Regions from separate parts of the Bacillus haimaensis genome, predicted to be linked through region 1. Evidence: riboswitches for the same ligand, from Rfam matches in the RefSeq annotation. Region 1 holds a riboswitch; each other region holds the start of a gene.

Region 1 (4,286 bases):
TCCCCATTCGAGCACCTGCATTCCCCCAAGTGAGCCTCCAATAACCGCTTTCGCTTCGGAGTACCCAAGCTCCCTCAATGCCAAATATTGAGCATGCACCATATCTCTGATTGTGACGGACGGAAACTTGCTTCCATATTTTTCACCAGTTATTGGATTCAGGGAGGTTGGACCTGTGGAGCCATTACACCCTCCTAGAACATTCATTGTTATTACTTGATAGTCATTTGTATCAATATAGGATTCGGGACCAATAAAGGAATGCCACCAGCCTTTTTCTTCCTCGGATCCTCTTGCAAATTGGTTTCCTGTCAAGGCATGACAGACTATAATAAGTTCCCTATTCTTATTTCCAACCCTTTCATAGGCAATTTCCACCTTCTCCAATACTTCTCCACTTTCAAGCACCAGTCGCTCGATCCGGACACTACCGGCAGTTGTTTTGCAATCACACTCTGTCACTGTCCTTCCACCCTTTTCATATCAGATGCTTTCCACTTTTAAGATGGATTTTCCTGTTGCTGTGAAAAGTGCCTGGTCCAGATCCTTTTTCAGATCTTCGATTGATTCAATTCCTACAGATAGGCGAATCAGATCTTCTGTTACGCCTGACTTTTTCAGATCTTCCCCTGTAAGCTGCTGATGCGTGGTGGATGCTGGATGAATGATCAAGGATTTTGCGTCTCCTACATTGGCTACATGTGACCATAGCTTGATTGAATCAATAGCTTTTCTTCCAGCTTCTCTTCCTCCTTTAATTCCAAAATTGAGAATGGAACCATATCCGTTTCTCAAATACTTTTGAGCGGATGCATGCGCCGGATGTCCTTGAAGACTAGGGTGGGATACCCACTCAACAGCAGGATGATCTTGTAGGAATCTTGCAAGCTCTGTTGCATTTTCGTTATGCTTTTCCACCCTTAGGTGAAGCGTCTCCAATCCTTGTAGAAGCAGAAATGCATTTTGAGGACTTAAGCATGCGCCAAAATCACGCAAAAGCTGGACACGCAGTTTAACTGCATAAGCAAGGTTTCCGAAGGCTTCTGCATAGCGAATGCCATTATAGCTTTCATCCGGTTCAGTAAAGTCTTGGAATTTAGGATTATCCCAGTTGAATGTACCGCCATCCACCACAATTCCTCCGATTGTCGTTCCATGGCCGCCAATCCATTTAGTTGCGGAATGTACCACAATATCCGCTCCCCACTTGATCGGGTTGCAAAGATATGGGGATGCAAAAGTATTATCAATAATGAGTGGTATGTCATGATCTTGTGCAACTTTGGCGACACCTTCAACATCTAAGACATGTAAGCTCGGATTTCCAATGATTTCGCCGAAAATCGCTTTGGTTTTTGGGGTTATTGCCTTTCTGAAGTTCTCTGGATCCGTTCCATCCACAAAGTTCACTTTTATCCCATATTTCGGCAATGTGACAGCAAAAAGATTATAGGTACCTCCATACAGATTGCCTGCTGCCACAATTTCATCACCGGAGTGGGCAATGTTTAATATGGCAAATGCAATTGCAGCCATGCCGGAGCTGGTTGCCACTGCCGCCACTCCGCCTTCTAACAGCGAAATTCTCTTTTCCAGCACGTCGACTGTCGGGTTTCCAATTCTCGTATAGATGTTGCCGAATTCATTCAGGGCAAATAAATTTTGGGCATGCTCTGTATCATTGAACACATACGATGTTGTCTGATAGATGGGGACGGCTCTGGAACCGGTAGTCGGATCAGGAGTTTGCCCTCCGTGTAGCAATAGCGTTTCTAATTGATAAGCGTCATTTGTATTTGTCATGTTTTTACCTCCGTTTTTATATAAAAATAAAAAACCCCTTCATAAGAAGAGGTTTTTTCCTCCTCTTATCTGTCAGGCATAGTCCGCCTGCAGGAATTAGCACCTTTTCAGAAAAAGAATAACTTTTCCTGATGGTTGCCGGACTTCATAGGGCCTGATCCCTCGGTCACTCTCGATAAGAGATATTCAGTTTTTTTTGTTCATTGCGTTAATTCATTGATTGGATGATTGATTTACTATCTACCATATTGAGTAATTCCGGATAATATTACTTTTACTTTTCCCCCTTTTGTACAGATAAAAAGCCTCTTCGATAAGAAGAGGCTTTCATTCAAGGTCCTCTTCTTATCTCTCAGAAAAAAAATCTGCAGAAATTAGCACCTTTTCAACATCATTGAAGGTTGCCGGGCTTCACAGGGTCTGTCCCTCCACCACTCTTAATAAGAAGTTTGCTATATGATTTTTATAAGATTGATACTTTTTGCAATTATAACAACAGTCTCAAGATGAAGTCAACAAACTTTTCTAAATATATAGAATATATTTTTTCTATGATTTACCAACAGGCAAAATACTTGAAAGTCAAAAAAGGTCAAAGTATACTATGGCTAAACCTAAATGGTCAAAGAAAGTCAAACAATTCTCAAGGAGGAAGCAAAGAATGATTTGTCAAAAATGCGAACAGAATCAAGCAACTATTCATGTTAAGTTCCAATTAAATTCAGAACAAAAGCAACTTGTCCTATGCTCTTCCTGCTTTGAAGAAGAAAGAGCAAAATTACAGACACCGTCTGGATTCTTTCAAGGATTTTCCGGACACTCTCCTTTTTGGGAGCAGGATCATCGACCTACTAATGAGTCAAATTTCAAAGATGCTAAAGAGTCCAAACAGGGTCGTGGAATTCTGGACAAATTAGCCAAAAATGTAACAAATCTTGCTAAAGCAGGATTGATTGACCCTGTTGTGGGAAGAGAAAAAGAAATCAAGAAAGTAATTGAAATTCTAAATAGACGAAACAAGAGCAACCCTGTACTAATCGGTGAACCTGGAGTAGGTAAAACAGCCATCGCGGAAGGACTTGCTCTTAATATTACTACCGGAGATGTCCCTGCCAAGCTTCAGAATAAAGAAATCTATCTGTTGGATGTTGCCTCACTTGTTGCCAATACTGGTATTAGAGGTCAATTCGAAGAACGGCTGAAGCAGATCATCCAGGAACTGCAGGAAAGAAAAAACGTCATCCTATTTGTGGATGAATTGCACTTAATTGTGGGAGCTGGTTCTGCGGAAGGGTCCATGGATGCAGGTAACATGTTGAAACCGGCATTGGCCAGAGGCGAGCTGCAGCTCATCGGGGCTACTACCTTGAAGGAATATCGGCAAATAGAAAAGGATGCAGCATTGGAACGACGCTTTCAACCTGTTATGGTAAAAGAGCCAACTCCTGAAAAGGCTGTTGAGATCATTAAAGGTATCCAATCCAAATACGAGGATTTCCATCAGGTTTCCTATACAGAAGAAGCGATAAATGCCTGCGTCAGCCTGTCACACCGCTATATTCAGGATCGTTTCCTACCCGATAAAGCCATTGATTTGCTTGATGAAGCAGGATCTAAGAAGAATTTAACCTTGGATGTAATGGACTTGGAGGGAATTAACTACCGACTTGCACAGATTGAAAAGGAAAAACAAAAAGCTTTGGATGAAGAGAAATACGAATACGCTGCAAAGCTGAGAGATGAAGAAGCAAAGCTTGAAAAGAGTAGAAATAGCTCCACTGCGAAAAAAATTGAAGTTACACTGAATGACATCTATGCAATCATAGAAGAAAAAACTGGCATTCCAGTTGGAAAACTTCAACAGGAAGAACAAGTAAAGCTTCGTGATCTCGAGGCAAATTTAAATAAAAAAGTGATTGGACAAAAAGATGCAGTCCAAAAGATTGCAAAAGCAATTCGCAGAAGTCGTGCAGGTCTTAAAAGAAAAGAACGACCTATTGGTTCCTTCCTTTTTGTCGGACCTACTGGGGTTGGTAAAACAGAGCTTACCAAATCACTTGCCGAAGAGCTTTTTGGTTCAAAGGATGCATTTATCCGTTTTGACATGAGTGAATACATGGAAAAGCACTCAGTATCAAAACTAATTGGATCTCCACCAGGGTATATCGGGCATGAGGAAGCTGGACAGTTGACAGAAAAGGTCCGCCGCAACCCTTACAGTATTGTACTGCTTGATGAAATGGAAAAAGCCCATCCAGATGTGCTCCAACTGTTTCTTCAGGTAATGGAGGATGGCAGGCTGACGGACAGCCAAGGAAGAACTGTCAGCTTCAAAGATACTGTGATTATCATGACAAGTAACGCAGGCGTAACAGACAAGAGAATTACAGTAGGTTTTGAGAAGCACGAAAATACAGAGCAAGGTTCTATTCTGGAATCCTTGTCGTCCTATTTCAAACCGGAATTCCTTAACAGATTTGATA
Region 2 (4,286 bases), 760 kb from region 1:
GATCGAAGAATGCTGATGATGTTGTTGCCTTGGATAAATGACGGATTGGCCATCGTAAAGACGGCAATCAATACGAAAATGGTCAGGATGGTTCCATATTTATATAAAAATTGAAACAAAGAGTTCGAACTGAGTGATGTGGTACCCTGCATGTTACTTTCCTCCTGCTGAGTAATATAGGATTTCTTCTTCATTTGTCTCTGATGTGATAAGCTCCCGTGAAACCTCGCCATCATACAATACATACATACGGCTCGTGATCCCCATTATTTCGGATGTTTCCGAGGATGCGTAAAGAACCGCTTTTCCGCGCCTTGCCAAATCGGCAATCAATTCATATATATCCTTTTTTGCCCCAACATCGACACCCTTTGTCGGTTCATCGAAAATGTACACATCGGCGTCAGTGATCAGCCACTTTCCGATCGCTATTTTCTGTTGATTTCCGCCGGAAAGGTGCTGGGCAATGGTATCTGGGGAGGGGGTTTTGATACCCAGACTCGTAATAAGCTCGCTGGCTTTTTTCCTTTCCTTTTTCCGATCTAAAAAGCTGAAAAAAGAAGTGAACGAGTTCAAGGAAGCAGCCGTTAGGTTCGTCGTAACCGTTTCAGCCACAAGGATCCCTTCTTTTCTTCTTTCTTCCGGAACGAGTGCTATACCCTTTTTCACCGCTTCATGAGGGCTCTTTAGCTGAACCTTTTGCCCTTTGATGAAAATGTCGCCGGATGTAACGTCAGATAGACCGAACAGTGTCTTGCAGAGCTCTGTTTTACCAGCGCCGACGAGCCCGGCAATTCCGATGATTTCACCCTCTGAGACTTTGATGGAAAGGTTATTCAGTTTAGTAGAGTCGGAGAGATTGCTCACTTCCAGCACGGTCTGCCCAAGCATGGCTGGTTGTTCCGGGAATTGCTCCTCCAGCTTCTTTCCAAGCATCTGTTCCACCACTCTATTTTGAGTAGTAGCCGTTGTCACTTCCCTGGACACAAGCTTTCCGTTACGCATCACCGTGACCTCCTCGCAGAGTTCAAAAATTTCGGGCAGCCGATGAGAAATAAAGATGATGCCAACATTTTGATTCTTTAAGTCTTCTATAATACGGAAAAGCTCCTTCGTCTCCGTCTGGCTTAACGGGGCAGTAGGTTCATCCAGAACCAAGAATCGGCAATCGGTGGCAATGGACTTTGCGATCAGCACCATTTGTTTTTCCGCGAGTGTCAGCTCGCTTACCAGCTTCTTCGAGGAAAGCCTGATGTTCAGTTTTTCCAGCACAAGGGATGCTTTATAATGCAGCCCCCGCCAATCGATGAACTGCCTATTCTCACGGACTGTTTTTCCAAGCATGATATTTTCCCCGACCGTCAAATAGGAAACTAGTGCGGTATCCACTTCCTGATAGACCGTCTGGATGCCAAAGTCCTGTGCATCCTTTGGCGTGCGGATGGGGAGGGGGGTTCCGTCAAGCGCAATTTGGCCGGTATAGTGACTGTAGGCTCCAGAGAGAACCTTCATCAGTGTGGACTTTCCTGCACCATTGGCTCCGATCAAAGCGTGTACCTTACCGGTTTCCGCTGTAAAATCGACCTGACTTAATGCTTTCACTCCCGGAAATTCGATCGAGATATCGGTCATTTGAAGAGTTTGTGCTGCCATGTCATGTCCTCCTTTCACAAAAATGAGACACTCTCTTCACTAGGATAAGAGAGTGCCCGATATACTGGCTACTTCTGATAATGCTCCTTCAGCACCTTCATCCAGTCCTCTTCAAATGCGGAGGAGGTTCCCCAGCCTTTAATGATATCTGCGAGATTCACCATATTGACGGCTTGATCCGATTTGCGAAGCTCCTCCTGGGAGATGAGGGATGCTTCGAGGTCATAGGTTTCCGGTGTTTCCTCGCCAGCGAGCTTCTTTGCAAGCAGACGCAGATTGACGGCACCAATCAGTTTCGGATCTACTGCAGCTGTATATTTCCATGGACTTTTATCCGCCTGGATTTCCTGAAGATCGGCATTGGATACATCGATTCCGTAAATTTTGATCTCGTCACGTCCTGCTTCCTGGATCGCGCGTGCCGCACCGATTGCGAAGGCATCCCATGTTGCAAAGATGGCGTCGATTTCCCCTTTTTTATGCTTATTCAGCATTGCAGCTACGGCATTCTGGGTCTGAACGGATGTATCAGCAGCTGCCACACCGAATCGCTCCACTTCCTTGATGCCGGGATTGCCGGAAAGCGTGTCCTTATAGACTGCGTTCCTTCTTACCATTGGAGGAAAACCGTCCACCCAAAGGTAAACAATATTTGCTTCCCCATTGAAATCCTTCACCAACTGATCTAGCGCCAATTTTGCAAGTGCTTCATCGTCCTGGGAGGTCTGTGTCACTCCTGCTACAGTTCCGACATCCGGATTGGAGTCAAACGTCACGACGCTTTTGCCAGCTTCCACCAGCTTCTTTACTCCTTCTACAGTCGCGGCATCGTCCCCGTGGGAAAGGATGACCCCATCATAATCCTGAGTGATAGCCTGCTCGATCGCATCGTGGAACTTCGCGCTGTCCCCGTTTGCGGTGAATACATCCACTTCAAAACCGAGTGCTTCTCCTTCCTGTTTGGCACCTGCCAGGAATTGAGCGGTATGATCATCGCCTCCGATTTTACGGATGACCTTGATTTTCGCACCTTCGCCTTCCGCAAAGCGCTCCGGTACATTTTCAAAAGATACCTTTTCCTTGGCTCCTGCAGTCTGTCCGGAATTCCGGAAGAACATCCTGTTAAAAGTAGTGATAATGATAGTGTTGCGGCAAAAACTGATTTCACGATTGATTTCTTCTTCATGCTCATGACTCCCCTTTAGGTTTTTTCTTTTTTTGGCCAGGGAGGAATCATAAAAAATAAAAAATAAAAAAACCTCCCTGAAAAGAGAGGTTTCACCGCAATATATATATCGGGATGCTCCTCTCTCATCTTTCAGAACACAGATATGTCCTGCAGGATTTAGCACCAATTCCATATGGAACGGTTGCCGGGCATCATAGGGCCAGTCCCTCCGCCACTCTCGATAAGAGAATACAACGTATATTCTTTTTTAAAAATTTATAATTATCACTTTAATAGGTTGAAGAGGTAATGTCAAGAAGTAATTTTTTCGAGAATTTGGAGAGTTTGCAAACTATAAACAGGAATTACTGGTACTGATTAAGGAAGAAGTTTAAAATCAATTTAAATGAGTGGGGACAAGGGACCTGTCCCCGGAAAGGAATGGTGAACATGGACGCTGAATCCTTTTTCTCCAACAACATAAAAGCTGCATTGAAGAATAGTCCGCCTGGTGAGTGGATGCCAAATATCCCGGAGAATTGTATTCGGCTGAATTCGGGATATCCTGCACCAGAGCTTGTTCCTGATCAGGAGCTGAAGGCGGCAGTGGCGCTCCTCCTGGACGAGGAGAGGGATTTACCTCTTCACTATCTAGGAAGTCCACGTATTGATAAGCTGAAAGAGCAGATTCAAGATAGATTGGCGGAGCGTGGAATGCGTGTTTCCAAAGAGGAGCTATTGATCACTTCCGGTGCATGCCAGGCGATAGATTTGGTTGCCCGGATCCTCCTTGACGAGGAAGCGGTCGTTGCAATGGAAGCACCAACCTATATGGAGGCTTTGGAAATATTCAAGAACTACACGGATCATTACATATCCATTCCGGTCGATGAGCAGGGTCTTCAGACTGATCTATTGGAAAAAGAGCTGGCAGAAAGAAAACAGAACGGCCTCGCTTTGCCGCGTTTCCTATACACCATCCCGACCTTTCAAAATCCTACTGGGACCACACTGACAGCAGACCGGAGAAAGCATCTGCTGGAGCTTGCCTCCTCCTACAATTTTCTCATAATCGAGGACGATGCCTATGGGGAGCTTGCATTCAACGAAAGCCCCGAAACATTGAAGTCGATGGACAAAGAAGGACGGGTGCTTCATATCGGATCGCTCTCCAAGGTCGTAGCACCCGGCATGAGGATCGGCTGGGTAGCAGCAGCGCGTGATTTCATTACAGCACAATGGTGGTTCAAAAAAGACCTCGATCATCCGTTTGCCCATAGCACAATGGCCACTTTCCTGGAAAACATCGACTTCGAGGAAAGGCTCGAGATGCTGAGGAGGACCTATCGCGAAAAGTGTGCGGCCATGCTCTCCGCCCTGCAGGCAATCATGCCAACATCCGTCACTTGGTTTGTGCCCGAAGGAGGCTATTTTGCCTGGGTGAGGATTCCGGGAGTCGATACCG
Region 3 (4,286 bases), 2.0 Mb from region 1:
GAATCTGTTGTAAATAGAAGAAAAATGAGGGTACAGCATGAAAAATAGTTTTAAAGACTTCCAATTAAGTGAAGAGATAGTTAGCGCTCTTGAAAAATTAAGATATACCGTTCCTACGGAAGTCCAGGCAAAAGTTCTTCCCAATGCTTTGGAGAATAAAGATCTCGTCGTGAAATCACAGACAGGCAGCGGTAAAACAGCAGCATTTGGCATACCGCTTTGTGAACTTGTAGAGTGGGAGGAGAATAAACCTCAAGCACTCGTTCTGACTCCAACCCGGGAGCTTGCAGCTCAGGTCAAAGAGGATATAACGAATATCGGCAGGTTCAAGCGGGTTAAAGCCACTGCGATCTATGGCAAGCAGCCATTTGATAGGCAGAAGCTGGAGTTGAAGCAAAAGTCTCATGTGGTGGTGGGAACACCTGGCAGGGTGCTCGATCATATGGAAAAAGGGACGTTTGATGTGGAGCGTTTAAAGTATCTTGTTATAGATGAAGCGGATGAAATGTTAAATATGGGCTTTATTGATCAGGTGGAAGCCATTATCCAAAAGTTGCCCACCGATAGGGTGACGATGCTATTCTCCGCGACATTACCAGAGGATGTCGAGCAGCTTTCTCATAAATATATGAAAACACCAACTCATATTGAAATTCAAGGTACAGGTATCACAACGGATAAAATTGTTCATGAAATTATAGAAGTTCAGGAGAATGATAAGTTCTCTCTTTTGAAAGCTGTTACAACAGTGGAGAACCCGGATAGTTGTATTGTTTTTTGCAGAACTCAGATTCAGGTGGATGATGTATATCGTCAGCTAGATCGCGCGGGCTATCCATGTGACAAGCTGCATGGAGGTTTGGTGCAAGAGGATCGTTTTGCTGTTATAAATGATTTCAAACTAGGGAAATTCCGCTATCTGGTAGCAACGGACGTTGCGGCACGAGGGATTGATATCGCAAATGTTTCTCTTGTGATCAATTACGACCTGCCGATGGAGAAGGAGAGCTATGTTCATCGAACAGGAAGGACGGCTCGTGCAGGAAATTCAGGAAAAGCCATTACCTTCGTTACTCCATATGAAGAAAAATTCCTCGCAGAAATCGAATCTTATATTGGATTTAAGATAACGAAAAGAGAAGCTCCAACTAAAGAAATAGTTTTTCGGGCAACATCTGAATTTGATATGAAAATAAATACACGCCCAACTATTAAAGAAGCAAAAAGTGCGAAATTGGACAAGGATATTATGAAGCTCTATTTCAATGGTGGAAAGAAAAAGAAAATCAGAGCGGTCGACTTCGTCGGCACCATATCCAAAATACAAGGAGTGGCTGCTGGTGACATAGGCATCATCACCATTCAGGATAATGTCTCCTATGTTGATATTTTGAATGGAAAGGGTCCGATTGTGCTAAAAGCGATGAAGCACACCACGATAAAAGGAAAAATGCTGAAGGTCCATGAGGCTCGACAATAATTCTTAGTTGACAAATCGGGATTATCGGGTTTATGATGGTCATAACAAATTACTTTTTCCTGACATAACTTAATAGCGTAACTTATCCAGAGAAGTGGAGGGATTGGCCCTATGAAGCTTCAGCAACAGATTCGAATAAGGAATACTGTGCTAATTCCAGCAGGCAGCAATGCTTGGCAGATAAGTTGAGGTCTCTTTTTTCTTTATAAATCCAACCTCTTCTTGTCTCAGACGGGAAGAGGTTTTTTGTATTTATTCATTTAAGGAGTGATGAAAATGGGAGAAATTTTGAAAAATGCGGTTGAAAATCGACGGTCGGAATTAATCAGTAAGCTCCTCTATTTCCGTGTATTCAAAAAGGAGGATCAGCACCTGTATGAACTGTCCTTAACAGATTTGGAACAGGAATATAAAAAATTCGACCATTACATGCATCCCCATGATGACATGGGATCGATCCAGTGGGTTAGAAGAAAGTAAGGGGAGAAAGGGGAAGGAACTACAAAAATAGGGTTAATTTGCAAGACAGCCGAATATTCTTTGGGGAGAGCCTATATAAGGGGGAACCAAAAATGGCTGAAACCCAAATTGTATCCTCACTTACAAAATTTGTAGATGCACTCCCTATTCCTCCAAAATTAGAACCAGTAAAAAAAGACAACACTTACACCTATTATGAGGTAACAATGAAGGAAACAAAGCAATCCCTTCACCGCGATCTCCCCTCGACAACGGTGTGGGGATATGAAGGAATATTCCCTGGACCGACCATAGAAGTCGACTGTGGGGAGAAGGTATTCATCAAATGGATGAATGCTTTGCCAAAAAGGCATTTGCTTCCAGTGGACTTTACGGTTCATGGTGCCCATAAAGATGTTCCGGAAGTCCGAACAGTTGTTCATGTACATGGTGCAGTCGTGGAACCTGAAAGTGACGGGTACCCCGACTCATGGTTCAGTGCAAATTTTGAACAGGTTGGCCCCACATTTACACAGAAAATCTACCGGTACGATAATTACATGAATTCCTGTACGCTCTGGTACCATGATCACGCACTTGGTATTACCCGCCTCAATATATATGCTGGACTCGCTGGGATGTATCTAGTACGAAGTGATTTCGAGCGTTCCCTGAAACTTCCCTCATCCGCCTATGATATTCCTCTTATCATCCAGGATAGATCCTTTCGACCGGATGGTTCTCTCTACTATCCGACGCAACCGGATGAACCGGTATCAGGATTGAAAACATCTGTAGTACCGGAGTTTTTTGGTAATACAATCCTGGTCAATGGGAAAGTATGGCCATTCTTGGTAGTAGAACCTCGCAAATATCGTTTCCGAGTAGTCAATGCTTCCAACAGCCGCTTTTATCGAATAAAACTGGACTCAGGACAGCTCATGTATCAGATCGGAACGGATAGAGGTCTGATGGATCATCCGATTGGCATCAGATCCATCACTCTTGCACCTGCAGAAAGAGCAGATTTAGTCATTGATTTTACCAACCTCGAAGGAACAAGTATCGTCATGACCAATGATGCACCGGCGCCGTTTCCGGAGGGTGACAAGGAAATTGAAATGAGAGATATGATGAAATTTATCGTGAAACTGCCACTTAAGCATATTGACACCAGTGTTATCCCATCCTACTTGGGAAATTTCCCAAAACTCCAAACAAAAGACGCAGCATTTAAAAGGTTTTTGACATTGGATCATACAATGGACAATTATGGTCGGGAAATTATGCTTTTGGATAACAAAGATTGGGATGCTCCAATATCGGAGAAACCGAAACTCGGGAGTACGGAAATCTGGTACTTGATCAATACAACAGAGGATACCCATCCCATCCATATTCATCTAGTAGATTTTCAAATCCTGGGACGAAGGAAATTTAATGTAGAACGTTTTACACAAGATCGAGTAATCGAGTATATGGGCCCACCTATTCCGCCGGAACCACAGGAATGCGGGAAAAAGGATACAGTCAGGGCAAATCCTGAAGAGGTAACAGAAATTATCATGAATTTCGGCCCATACACGGGACTATATGTGTGGCATTGCCATATGCTAGAACACGAGGACTATGAGATGATGAGACCTTATCTTGTTATAAAATAAGCTTTGGTATGAAGAGAATGGCGGATAGATCATGGATAGTGAAAATAAAATACTTATCGGGTCATGGATACAGGCTGTAGGTACAGTCCTTTCCGCTGTAAGCAGTACCAGATTCCTTGTCAGAGTGGAGGAGCAGAGTGAGGGCTTAGACATGGTTGGAAATGTGCTTCAAGCTACAGGTAATGCATTGGAAGCGGACGGGCAGGAAGGATACACGATTGGAAAAATTGGCAATGGAATTCAAGCCATCGGGAATATCACGGTTATTTCTGGTCTGTTAATAGAGGAAGATACGATTATTAGAGATAAATTGTTTATCAGTGGGAACCTGCTCCAAGCTCTCGGTGGAGCGGCAGCACTTAGAGATGAGTGGGATGGACCAGATGTCGATACCATGGCCATCATCGGAAACCTCCTTCAGGTTATCGGGAACTCGCTACAGGCAATCGGTGGTGCAAATGAGATAAAGACTGGGGAAAGTGAAAGCATTGAAGCGATTATTAATACGGGCAGTTGGATTCAAGCAATTGGTTCAGTTATTCTTGCTATAGACATTACCAAAGAGCAGGCAAATATCAAATAAAAAAATCCCAAAGGAGCGTTAAACTCCTTTGGGATTCCTTTTTGACGTTTCGTTTCCCTATACACCAATCGATTCTTCAATATTAATTTGTTTCAGATAA

What was found. A riboswitch is a leader RNA that binds a small molecule or an ion and turns the genes downstream of it on or off. The one in region 1 is predicted to bind S-adenosylmethionine.
Region 2: it holds a riboswitch for S-adenosylmethionine, as region 1 does, so the genes downstream of both, ABN702_RS16190 (sugar ABC transporter substrate-binding protein) here and ABN702_RS12245 (O-acetylhomoserine aminocarboxypropyltransferase/cysteine synthase family protein) in region 1, are expected to answer to the same signal.
Region 3: it holds a riboswitch for S-adenosylmethionine, as region 1 does, so the genes downstream of both, ABN702_RS01930 (Fur-regulated basic protein FbpA) here and ABN702_RS12245 (O-acetylhomoserine aminocarboxypropyltransferase/cysteine synthase family protein) in region 1, are expected to answer to the same signal.

Annotation. Positions count from the first base shown of each region.
Region 1 is NZ_CP158164.1:2,406,734-2,411,019, forward strand. Features, by position in the region: gene metX (homoserine O-acetyltransferase MetX) at 1-462, opposite strand, end outside; gene ABN702_RS12245 (O-acetylhomoserine aminocarboxypropyltransferase/cysteine synthase family protein) at 484-1,803, opposite strand; SAM riboswitch class I at 1,866-1,985, opposite strand; SAM riboswitch class I at 2,146-2,250, opposite strand; gene ABN702_RS12250 (AAA family ATPase) at 2,465-4,286, shown strand, end outside.
Region 2 is NZ_CP158164.1:3,168,508-3,172,793, reverse strand. Features, by position in the region: gene ABN702_RS16200 (ABC transporter permease) at 1-152, opposite strand, end outside; gene ABN702_RS16195 (sugar ABC transporter ATP-binding protein) at 154-1,653, opposite strand; partial or broken gene ABN702_RS16190 (sugar ABC transporter substrate-binding protein) at 1,722-2,839, opposite strand; SAM riboswitch class I at 2,962-3,069, opposite strand; gene ABN702_RS16185 (PLP-dependent aminotransferase family protein) at 3,272-4,286, shown strand, end outside.
Region 3 is NZ_CP158164.1:424,081-428,366, forward strand. Features, by position in the region: gene ABN702_RS01925 (DEAD/DEAH box helicase) at 38-1,480, shown strand; SAM riboswitch class I at 1,560-1,667, shown strand; gene ABN702_RS01930 (Fur-regulated basic protein FbpA) at 1,757-1,960, shown strand; gene ABN702_RS01935 (multicopper oxidase family protein) at 2,053-3,603, shown strand; gene ABN702_RS01940 (DUF6944 family repetitive protein) at 3,635-4,186, shown strand; gene ABN702_RS01945 (S8 family peptidase) at 4,244-4,286, opposite strand, start outside.